Regions from separate parts of the Congzhengia sp. genome, predicted to be linked through region 2. Evidence: predicted binding sites of a transcription regulator. Region 2 holds the regulator's gene; the other holds the start of a gene.

Region 1 (5,769 bases), on a different contig from region 2:
CCTTGTTGCCTGAAATTTCACCGGCGTTGATTATGGTGTTTAAACTCATCAGGCTGATATTTGTGTAGTCTGGGGAAACATTTCTTCTGATGCTGCAAATTGCCGCTTTCATCAGCGATTCGGATAAAGCGGCGCGAAGCTCGTCGTCTAAACAGTCGCTTCTTCTTTTTAATATGTATGCAAAGTGCTTTGCATTAAAATCCGCCATGTTATAGTCAGGCGCAATCATGTGGTCGCAGTCTTCTTCAATATAGTAAGGCCACAAACCGTATGTTTTGGAGTCTTCGCGGTTGTCCTGATATTTAATCAGGCCCCAAAGAACCGATTTTGCCTCTTCATAATACTCTTCTTTTCTTAAGAAAAACACATGGTCTGCAAATGCAGAGTTCTCTGTTGGGCTGTGCAAATCCCCTGAAATTCTTGTGTGGTATCCGCCGGAACCCCCGTTCCAAGGGGCCACATGCTGCATAATCATGCCCGCCTCAGGGTCAAACCGTTTATGTTTTTCTTCTACGCCAATTTCTAAAAATTCTTCATACATCAGTTTTACACTTCCTTGCAGTCAAGTTCCGTTTATTTTAATCGTACGCCCTCTGTCAAAATCAGAAGCGCCAAAGATTGACCATATGTCATGGGACAAATTGGGATTACCCGGTAGTCCTCCAAGGTCGCGCCCATTCCCGTTCCGTAGGATACGTTCTGCACTTCTCCATCTTCGGCAATGTTATCTACAACATATTTCAGCGCCTTTTCGCCGACCACCTTATATTTTTCATCTATGTAACCCAGCCGAACGGCTTTTAAAATACCGTAACCAAAACCGGCTGTCGCAGAAGCTTCCAAATAGGAACTTGGATCGTCTAAAAGTGTGTGCCAACCGCCGCTTTCGTCCTGGGTTTTTGCCAGCGCCTCAACCTGAAACACGAGCGTGTTCAAAAGGTATTCTTTTAAAGAACCCTCAAGGCCAAGCATTTCTATAAACTCAACCGAACCTGCGGTATACCAGCAGTTGCCCCGTGCCCAAAGCGCATCGGCAAAGTTGTGTCTGCCGTCAAAGGTCCAGCCGTGGAACCAAAATCCAGTTTTTTTATCAGCCAGATATTTAATATGGAACAGGAACTGGAATTTTGCTTCTTCAATATATTCTTTTCTGTCAAGCAACAGTCCCATTTTGGCTAAAAACAGCACTGTCATAAACAGCGTGTCAATCCAAACCTGGTTGTGGTTTTCCCCACCGCTGACGATATGCTGAATTCCGCCGCCTTCCGTTCTCGGCATTTCGTTCATAACCCATTCTGCCCACTCGGTGCAAAGGTCTAAATAATCCTTTCTGCCGGTTTCCTCGGCCAAATGCGCCAGTGTCAGCATTGGACACATGGTGTTGACATTTCGTTCGGGAAGACCTTTTGCGATATTTTTATCATACCATTTTATTAAAAAATCGCGGTATGATGTATCGCCAAGTTCCTTGTAATACTTATACATGCCATACATTCCAACCCCTTGTGGCCACTCCCAGTTTTCAATGTCGATAATTCCAATGGGACATTCTTCTTCAATGCCCTGATTTTTGATTGCAGTCATGTTATCTGCAACTTTTTTAAGTATTTCCTTCATGCGTAGGTCCCCACTTTGACTTGTAGTTTATGATATATGATATATTATGCCATAAATCATTCACCACTTCAAGCCCAAAATTTTTACAACACTATGAATTTAGTAAATAAAACGTACCTTTTCTATTGATATTTGAAAAAAAGTATGATATACTTGTGACATTGATAAAAACAGCCGTAAAACAGGTGGTTTATTTATGTATAAAACGATTATTATTAACAGCAAAGCTGAAACAATTGCGCACTTGAAGTATGCAATTTCCGAAAGCAATTTAGGCTTTACCGTTGTTTCTTCCTATTTATATAATAAGCGCGCGTCAGACGCAGTAGCCAGAACGCGCCCAAATTTGGTGATTACCGATTTGCCCCCGGCAAAGGAAAAGAACTTAGATATTGTGAAAAGCATCCACAGACGTTTTCCGGATATTAAAATTTTACTGTATACCGACAGAACGGATTTTGAGCTGGCAAAATCCGCTGTTTCCCAAGGAGTTTCCGCCATTATCAACCCAGGAGATGACACTGAGCTGACTGCGGCGCTGACTGAAATTAAGGTTTTGCTTGACCGGCAGGCGACTCAGAAAAAGCGTGATAAATTATTTGATCAGCTTGTTGTTTCTGCAAGAAAACAGTTTTTGACAGACATTTTTATGGGGAACATCACCGGCAGAGAAAATATTCAGAAAAAGGCCAAAGAGCTGAGTTTAGGCAATCATTCCTGCATATACTGCCCGTTCTGGATTGCCATTCCCAATTACAATGAATATATGACAAACCGCTGGAATTACGACAAGGAGCGGTTTTTGGTTGCCGTGGGCAACTTTCTGCGGCCTGAAAATAAAAGCTTTGAAATTCAGAATATCATGTTCACAAACGGAGAAATCTTTTATGTTGCTTTGGCGGAGACCAGCGACGCCACCAATTTTATTAATACCTTGCGTCTGCACCTCACCAATACCGAGCACAATTTAAAGACCATGATCGGACTTACGGTCAATTGGCATATTGGCCGGCATTTTATGTCCTTTCACGATTTTATCGACCACATCACAACACCGATTTTAAGCAACAGCAACATGAACGTCGAGGCAATTGACAACACGAAGGAAAATCACGCGTTGCTGCTTGATATGTATAAAAACGTAGTAATTTCCGCAATTTTGGATAAAACGCCCCGTCTTAAAGAGCATTTAAACTATATTGTGCGGCTGCTTTCCCAGTCGGCCGAAAATGTGCTTTCAGATGCACTGTCCGAATTCTGTGAAATTTCCATGCAGAATATGGCGCCGCATTTAAAAGAAAACGCAGAATTCAAACGCATGATGCGTTCCCTTTCCGAAGCAAACGGCGCCACAGCGCAAAATATTTGCACCAACGTGCTTTTTATGGTTTGCCGGGAGGCCGGAAAAAACAATCTGACCGCTTCTTCCAGCACTGTGAAACGTGCCGTGGAATATATTCAAAATAATTTTGCCCGGGATTTATCTTTAGAGGACGTGGCAAAATATTTAAACTTAAATCCTTCTTATTTTTCGCGCTTTTTCAAGCTGCACACCGGCTTTAATTTCAGGGACTATTTAATAGAGCTCAGGGTAAAAAAAGCAAAGGAGCTGCTGATAACCGGCAAATATAAAATATATGAAATCAGCATTATGACCGGTTATAAAAACAGCAAATATTTTGCCGCCCAGTTTAAGGCAGTAACCGGCCTGACTCCCAGCGAATTTGCAAACGGCGAGGCCGCAAAGTCAACAGGCGCATAATGTTTATTTGGCCAAAATTACAGCTTTGTTACTCCTTATATGCGCTGGATTATTGGATATATACAAAGATTTTGAACAATTTATTTTATATATTGACAAAAAGAAAAATTCGTGCTAAAATAAATTTAAACAGGTTGTTAAAAATTTAACAATATACTATAGTGGGAGGTTCTATCATGAATGAAACAAAACCAATCATTGACAGCGTGGAAGCGTTGGAAACAGAACTGAAAAGATTAAGAAACGTTCAAACAGTTTTTGCCGGCTACACTCAGGAACAGGTTGACAAAATATTCCTGGCGGCTGCCACAGCTGCCGACAAGGCCAGAATTCCCCTCGCCAAAATGGCTGTGGAGGAAACGGGCATGGGCATTGTGGAAGACAAGGTTATTAAAAACCACTATGCGGCGGAATATATTTACAACGCCTATAAGGACACAAAAACCTGCGGAATTATCGAAGAAGACAAATCCTATGGCATTAAAAAGGTTGCAGAACCCATCGGTGTGGTAGCAGCAGTTATTCCTACCACGAACCCCACATCAACAGCAATTTTTAAAACGCTGATTGCGCTGAAAACCAGAAACGCAATTATTATCAGCCCCCATCCCAGAGCAAAAAAGTCTACCATTGCTGCGGCAAAGGTAGTATTAGATGCAGCCGTAGCGGCTGGCGCTCCGGAGGGAATTATCAGCTGGATTGACGTTCCCTCGTTGGATTTAACCAACACGGTTATGAAAGAGGCAGACATTATTTTAGCAACCGGCGGACCGGGCATGGTAAAAGCGGCATATTCCAGCGGAAAACCTGCAATCGGTGTTGGTGCGGGCAACACACCGGCCATTATCGACGACTCGGCCGATCTGCTTTTGGCAGTAAACTCTATTATCCATTCTAAAACATTTGACAACGGTATGATTTGCGCGTCAGAGCAAAGCGTGATTGTTATGAAAAATATCTATGACGCTGCAAAAAAAGAATTTGCCCGCCGCGGCTGCTATTTCCTGGATAAGGATGAAACGGAAAAGGTTCGGAAAACCATTATTATAAACGGCGCATTAAACGCCAAAATTGTTGGTCAGAAAGCACACACCATTGCCGCTCTTTCCGGTGTTGATGTTCCGGAAGGCACAAAAATTCTTATCGGCGAAGTAACTTCGGTGGACATTTCTGAAGAATTTGCTCACGAAAAGCTTTCCCCTGTTTTGGCAATGTATAAAGCCAAAGACTTTGACGATGCTCTGGCAAAAGCAGAACAGCTCATTGCTGACGGCGGCTATGGCCACACCTCCTCTCTTTATGTAGATGCTGTGAAGGAAACAGAAAAAATTAACCAATTTGCTTTAAGAATGAAAACCTGCCGCATTTTGGTGAACACACCTTCTTCCCACGGCGGCATCGGAGACCTTTACAACTTTAAGCTTGCGCCTTCCCTCACCCTGGGCTGCGGCTCGTGGGGCGGCAACTCTGTTTCGGAAAATGTCGGTGTAAAGCACCTTTTGAATATCAAAACTGTTGCAGAAAGAAGGGAGAACATGCTTTGGTTCAGAGCGCCTGAAAAGGTTTATTTAAAGAAAGGCTGCCTGCCGGTTGCTTTAGATGAATTGAAAAACGTCATGGGCAAAAAGAGAGCATTTATCGTAACAGACTCGTTCCTTTACCAGAACGGTTACACAAAACCGATTACCGATAAGTTAGACGAGATGGGCATTGCCCACACCACGTTCTTTGACGTAGCTCCCGACCCGACTTTAGCTTGCGCCAAAGCCGGAACCGTGCAGATGCGCGCATTCCAGCCGGACACCATTATTGCGCTGGGCGGCGGTTCTGCAATGGATGCCGCGAAAATCATGTGGGTGATGTATGAACACCCGGAAGCAGACTTCATGGACATGGCAATGCGCTTTGTAGACATCAGAAAGCGTATTTACACGTTCCCGAAAATGGGTGAAAAAGCATATTTCATTGCTGTTCCCACCTCTGCCGGCACAGGCTCTGAAGTGACGCCGTTTGCCGTTATCACTGACGAATCAACCGGCGTTAAATATCCTCTGGCTGACTATGCGCTGATGCCAAACATGGCAATTATCGACACAGACCTTCATATGTCAGCTCCCAAGGGCTTAACAGCCGCATCGGGTATTGACGCAGTTACCCACGCCTTAGAGGCTTATGCTTCTATCATGGCTACGGATTACACCGACGGGTTGGCAATTCAGGCTCTGAAAGTTATTTTTGAATATCTGCCGAAAGCATATGAAAACGGTCAGACAGACGTGGAAGCAAGAGAAAAAATGGCAAACGCTGCAACCATGGCCGGCATGGCATTCGCAAACGCATTTTTGGGCATTTGCCACTCCATGGCACACAAGCTTGGCGCATTCCACCAT
Region 2 (5,769 bases):
GTTTGCCTTTGTTGCAATCAGCGACTGGTGGTTAATGGAAAGCAGAACCATGGTTTCGATAAACTGCGCCTGAATCACCGGCCCGCGGACGGTTATGATCGGCTCGTGGGGAAAAATCGGCGTTCCCTCGGGAATCCCCCAAACGTCGCATTCAAATTGAAACTCTTTTAAATAGGTTAAAAATGCTTCACTGAAAATGTTTTTGCTCCTTAAAAATGCAATATCTTCCTCGCTGAACTCTAACTGTTCAATATAGTCAATCAGCTGTTTTAAACCTGCCATAATTGCAAAACCGCCGTCGTCCGGCACTTTTCGAAAAAACATGTCGAAATAGGCAATTTCGTCCTTTAATCCATGCTCAAAATATCCGTTGGCCATGGTCAGTTCATAAAAGTCAGTGAGCAGGGTTAAATTTTCAATATTCATTTTAAAGACTCCCATCTAAGCTCTTTCGTTAAAAGCTTTCGTTTACAATTTTATTCATTTCGTTCCGCTTCAAATCAATTTGGCGGCAGAGCTGAAACTGGTTTCTCGCTCTGTCTAAATTATGGTTTCTGTATTTTGTTTTAAAATATGTATCCCCGTTTAAAAAGTCTGCCAAAAAGCGGATTCCGCACTCGTATGTCATAAGCTTTGCCGAAAACGCCAAAAGCTCTTTTTCCGCCGGTGTTATGGTGTTTTTCAGTTCCGAAGCAAACCCTTTGGTAAAGGCCTCAAACAGGTTTAAATCAAAAACCACCTTGTCAATGTCTGTTTCGTCCTCTGCGGCGGTGTTGGCGCCGAACCTGAGGGCGTCGCCAAAGTCATATAAAAGGGAGCCGGGCATTACCGTATCTAAATCAATTACGCAAATCCCCTCACCGGTTTTCTCATCAAACAAAACATTGTTCAGCTTGGTGTCGTTATGTGTTACGCGGCATGGAACGGCGCTTTCTGCAATTGCGCCGCAAACGATGCCCGCCTCAGGCACCTGCTTCATGGCATATTCTAATTCAGGTGCACACTCCTTCACCCTGCCGCAGCAATCGCTGTTAATTGCATCGTTTAATTGTTTCACACGGTTTGGTGTGTCGTGAAACTGTTGAATTGTTTCATAAAGCTGTTCCGCCGGAAAGTCCGCCAGCATGTTCTGGAACCGGCCAAAGGTTTTTGCCGCCTCATAAAATTGCGCCGGTTTTGAAACAGTTTCAACCGTAATGCTGTTTTCAATAAAACGATAAACCCGAAAACAGTCGCCGTCGCCGTCTTTAAAATAAGGAGCACCGTCTGCTGTTTTCAAGAAATGAAGCGTTCCCCTGTCTGCGTCGCCGTTTGACGTCTTAAGTTTTAAGCGAAGATGAGAGGTCACGCGAAAAATGTTGCTCATAACCTCATCCGGTTTTTTAAAAACCTCTGTATTAATCCGCTGCAACACACAGGGACGGCCGTCTTTTTCTGCACTGTAGGTGTCGTTAATGTGGCCTCCGCCAAAGGATATGCCCTCCGATTTAATTCCGAAGGCGCCGCAAATATCTGATAAATAACGTTCAATCATATTGAATAATCCTCTTCATTTTTTATAGAATTCATATAGTCCTCTACGTTTATCACCGTGCCCGAACGCCTTGAATGTTCTGCGGCAAAGGCAATATAGTGGTTTTTTAAGGAGCGTTCCACCGTGCAAATGTTTTTGCCGGCTTCCCCATTGGCAATGTAGTTATAAAATGCTTCCATAATTCCCTCGTCGCCGCCGCTGTGCCCTCCGGCCTGCCCCTCTCCGCCCATTGCGGCATAATCATATTCGGAAACGGATTTGTCCGCAAACGTATAAATTTGAATGGGCTTGTTGTCTTCTAAGCGCGCTTCAATTTCACCTTTCGTTCCCATAATGTGAATGGTTCGGCCTCCCTTGTTAAAGGCGCACATGGTAAACGAAACGGTAACGCCTCCGTCAAACAGCAGGTTCACCACCTGGTGGTCTACTACATTGTTATCGCACCGAAACACACATTTGCCATATTGTGTGGAAGATATTGCTTTTTTCACGTCATCGTCATTCGGGTTCACCATTTTTGTGCTGGCAGAACGGAACCAGTCGCTGTCGCTTTTTAAGTAAAGCTTCACAGCGTTATAGGGACAGGTTTCTCCCACAGGGCAGCCCTCAATGCAATAATCCGGCGCACCGTTGGGCGCATTTTTTTCAGTAAAATAAGTTAAGCTGCCAAAAGACTGCACCTGTCTGCATTCTGTTCCAATCAGCCACTGCAGAATATCCATGTCGTGACAGGATTTTTGCAGCAGCATAAACGAGCTTTTTGCCTCGTTTCCCCAGTTGCCGCGGACAAAGCTGTGGCTCTGATGTTCATTGCCAACACACTCAATTTGGGATATGGAAACAACCTCCCCAATTTTGCCGCTGTCGATAATCTCTTTCAAGGCAACAAAAAAAGGTGTAAACCGCAGAACGTGGCAGACCAAAATGCGTGAACCCATTTTTTCTGCAAGGCTGGTTATGGCCTCGCACTCCCTTGGCGTGGGAGCAATGGGTTTTTCCAGCAAAATATCGTAGCCCACACGAATTGCTTCCATGACAGGTTCAAAATGGTCCCTGTCCATGGTGGCAATAATCGCAACATCCGCAATTTTACCCTTTTCTAAAAGTGGTTTATAGTCTGTAAAACAAAGCCCGTTTGAAAGCGCGTGTTTTTTCTTAATATAATTTCTTCTGCTGTCTGCCGGCTCTGCCACGGCTACAAGTTCAAATTTATCTCGGTTTTCCGCAATAAAGTCTGTGTATGTAATTCCGCGCAGCCCGGCTCCAATCAGGATTGCTTTTAACTTTTTCATTTTCTCACCATCCAAAACAAACTAACTCAATTTTAACATAATTATCCTTATTTTACAATAAAATTAACAGATTTATTTAAAAAAATATTAAATTTTTGAAATTATGTTTCACATTGCTTTTATTTATGATATAATATTATAAACGCTAAGAGAATAAAACATATCTTTAAAGGAGGTTTTTTAAATGGATAATTTTTTCTCAGAAATCAAAAATACAGCCGATAAAGTGGCGAAAAAGTCCAGCGAGCTTGTAGAAATGTCGAAAGTGAAGCTCAGCATGGTAAACACGAAATCGGAAATTGGAACAAACTTTAAGGTTTTAGGCGAACTGGTTTACCTTTCTCAAAAAGACGGAGCTGAACCGGATACAAAAAAAATTGAAGAAACAATTGCAAAAATTAACGAGCTTTACGATCGTCTTGACGAGCTTTCTGAGGTTAGCTCAACATTAAAAAATGAAAAAATTTGTCCTAACTGCACGAAAAGCAACCCGGCTGACGCGCAGTTCTGCTCTGGCTGCGGCTATAAATTTACAAACAACGACCCAGATGATGACGATTTAAATGTGGAAGAAATTACTGAGGTCGATGTGGTTTAAAATTTTTTATTGACAAATGTGAAGAATTACCTTATAATATTATCTTGTAGGTTTTGTGAAATGTAGGTGGAAAAGTGAAAAGTGAACAGAATGAAGTGCCTATGGTTGTCATTAAGCGCCTACCTAGATATTACCGATATTTAGGCGAATTGATGAAACAAGGTGTGAACCGGATATCCTCTGCGGCGCTCAGCGAAAAAATGGGCGTTACGGCCTCTCAAATCAGACAGGATTTTAACTGTTTTGGCGGGTTCGGACAACAGGGTTACGGCTATAATGTTCCAAACCTATATGCTGAAATCGGAGAAATTTTAGGACTAAATCATGGATATTCTTTGATTATTATTGGCGCAGGAAATATGGGACATGCGCTGGTAAATTATGCAAATCTTGAAAAGCGCGGGTTTAAAGTAATCGGCATTTTTGACAATGATGCAAAAAAAATTGGAACCACAATTAAAGGTATTGTTGTCAGCGATATTTCGAAATTGGAAGATTTTTGTAAGCAAAATATCGTTGACATTGCTGCCCTGTCGCTGCCGCGGAGTGAAGTAAGGGACATTGCAAAACGTTTGATTTCTGCTGGCATTAAGGGACTTTGGAATTTTTCATATACAGAAATTGCGGTTCCAGACGACGTTGCTATAGAGAATGTGCATTTAAGCGACAGTTTAATGACATTATCCTACAAAATTACAAAGATAAACGAAAATTAAATAGAAAAGGTTTGAAAAACAAACCTTTTCATGCGTCTGTAGCTCAGTGGATAGAGCACCGGCCTCCGACGCCGGGTGCCGTAGGTTCAAATCCTATCAGGCGCACCAAGCTTTAAGGTCTCGAATTCAATGTTTCTTTGAGTTTGTGGCCTTTTCCTTTTCAATAATTTATAACCAAAATTAATTTAACGTTCGTGTCATTGTAAAAATGTATTAATCGGAATTCATATCACAATATTGCTTTTTCCGCGATACTTAACTTCAGCATCCCGCCGCGCACTGACCGCATCCCCGTAGTTTTTAAAATAGCCAATAAAAACGGTTTTATATTTGCCTACGCTGATTTCAACTTTCCATTTTCGGTTTCGCAGTATCCATTTTACACCCGGGATTTTTTTATCTACCGTGTCACTCCTCTTGATTTCTGGGAATTCAATATAACCTTTTGGATTACTATGAAATGTCTTGTCGCAAGCTCTGACAAAACGGCATATTTCAACAAATCTTGATAGTACAACACCAACCATGCTGGACGAGAGTTTATAAATCTTAGCAAGTTGTGTCCGTTCAAGCTCAGTTCCGTTATAAATGCTGGCAATCCATGTCTGAATTAAGCTTTTATCCCGGTCTAATTTTACACCTGCAAAGGCTGACTGAATAATATAGTCAAGATATGTCTGATCAATAAACTTTTTAATATTGCAATCGTTGCATTGAATAATATTATATTTATCAGTATCGCTTCCATTATCAATTACAGCATCTAATGAGGCAACGCTAAGGGCATTCTTAACTTTAAGATACCAATCATATCTAAGCCCTGCTTCTTGAAGTAAATAATTCAAATGTTTTTCAGAAACATTTGAATTGACTGCAATAATTCTTTTTGCCTCCACGTAATTGCGCCACTGATTGCTGCTAATTTTTATAACATTCAGTTTTTCAAACAGATTAGCCATTTCGTAGCGTATATACGCACAGATTGTATCAACAAATTCCTTTTGATTAAATTCCTTTGGCTCACGTTTATAATAAGCTTTTATTCCCTTCCAAAGTCCAATCAGCCCTACTTGACAAAGTTCATCTTTCATCTCAGGCTTCACTCGGTGGTATGTATGATTAATTATTTTATTGATATAAACCTTATATTCATTCATTAATTTCTCTATTTGTTCATCAGGTATTTTTATGCCATCCACCACCTTTCATTCGCCTTGTATATTCTTTCGCTACATACTGCCCGAAAGTGAGTTGGTTCTTCCTTGCGTTTTCACACACCTCGCGTAATGGAACGGGAACCATAACAAACAATTCTTTTATTGCTTTTTCACTCCGCAAACAGTTTCCACAGGATTTTGTATATCCGCTTTTCAGAGCATCGCCACGAATGTTTTTTTCGTTTCCGCAGTCACATTTGCAGTTCCATGTTGTTCGTCCGGGACCTTTGCTTTCGCCTTTACCTAAGACAACCAGTTTTCCGAATCGCTGACCTGTTATGTCATAGCCTTGATTTCTTGCCACTACAAACACTCCTTTATTTTGATTTTTCTCCACAAGAAGCTGCTACCTTAGCCAAATGTCCACACTCCGATGCCCTCAATGCTGGTTGTGTATCAAAGAATGGTGCTT

Evidence for each region. Region 2 encodes Rex, which represses fermentation and respiration genes when NADH is low (regulators of the CRP and FNR family bind a similar motif). Its sites were predicted from a motif close to ATTGTTAANNNNTTAACAAT; they were not measured.
Region 1: a site for Rex is predicted at 3,513-3,532, ahead of adhE (bifunctional acetaldehyde-CoA/alcohol dehydrogenase). Genes of this name have one in related genera too.

What each region holds. Positions count from the first base shown of each region.
Region 1 is NZ_JAXUNN010000021.1:660-6,428, forward strand. Features, by position in the region: gene WIG73_RS03690 (hypothetical protein) at 1-541, opposite strand, end outside; gene WIG73_RS03695 (glycoside hydrolase family 88 protein) at 574-1,617, opposite strand; gene WIG73_RS03700 (helix-turn-helix domain-containing protein) at 1,814-3,379, shown strand; gene adhE (bifunctional acetaldehyde-CoA/alcohol dehydrogenase) at 3,556-5,769, shown strand, end outside.
Region 2 is NZ_JAXUNN010000017.1:13,085-18,853, forward strand. Features, by position in the region: gene WIG73_RS03185 (nicotinate phosphoribosyltransferase) at 1-426, opposite strand, end outside; gene WIG73_RS03190 (aminoglycoside phosphotransferase family protein) at 455-1,534, opposite strand; gene WIG73_RS03195 (Gfo/Idh/MocA family oxidoreductase) at 1,531-2,826, opposite strand; gene WIG73_RS03200 (zinc ribbon domain-containing protein) at 3,011-3,424, shown strand; gene WIG73_RS03205 (redox-sensing transcriptional repressor Rex) at 3,499-4,140, shown strand; tRNA gene WIG73_RS03210 (tRNA-Arg) at 4,173-4,248, shown strand; gene WIG73_RS03215 (hypothetical protein) at 4,365-5,339, opposite strand; gene WIG73_RS03220 (hypothetical protein) at 5,317-5,661, opposite strand.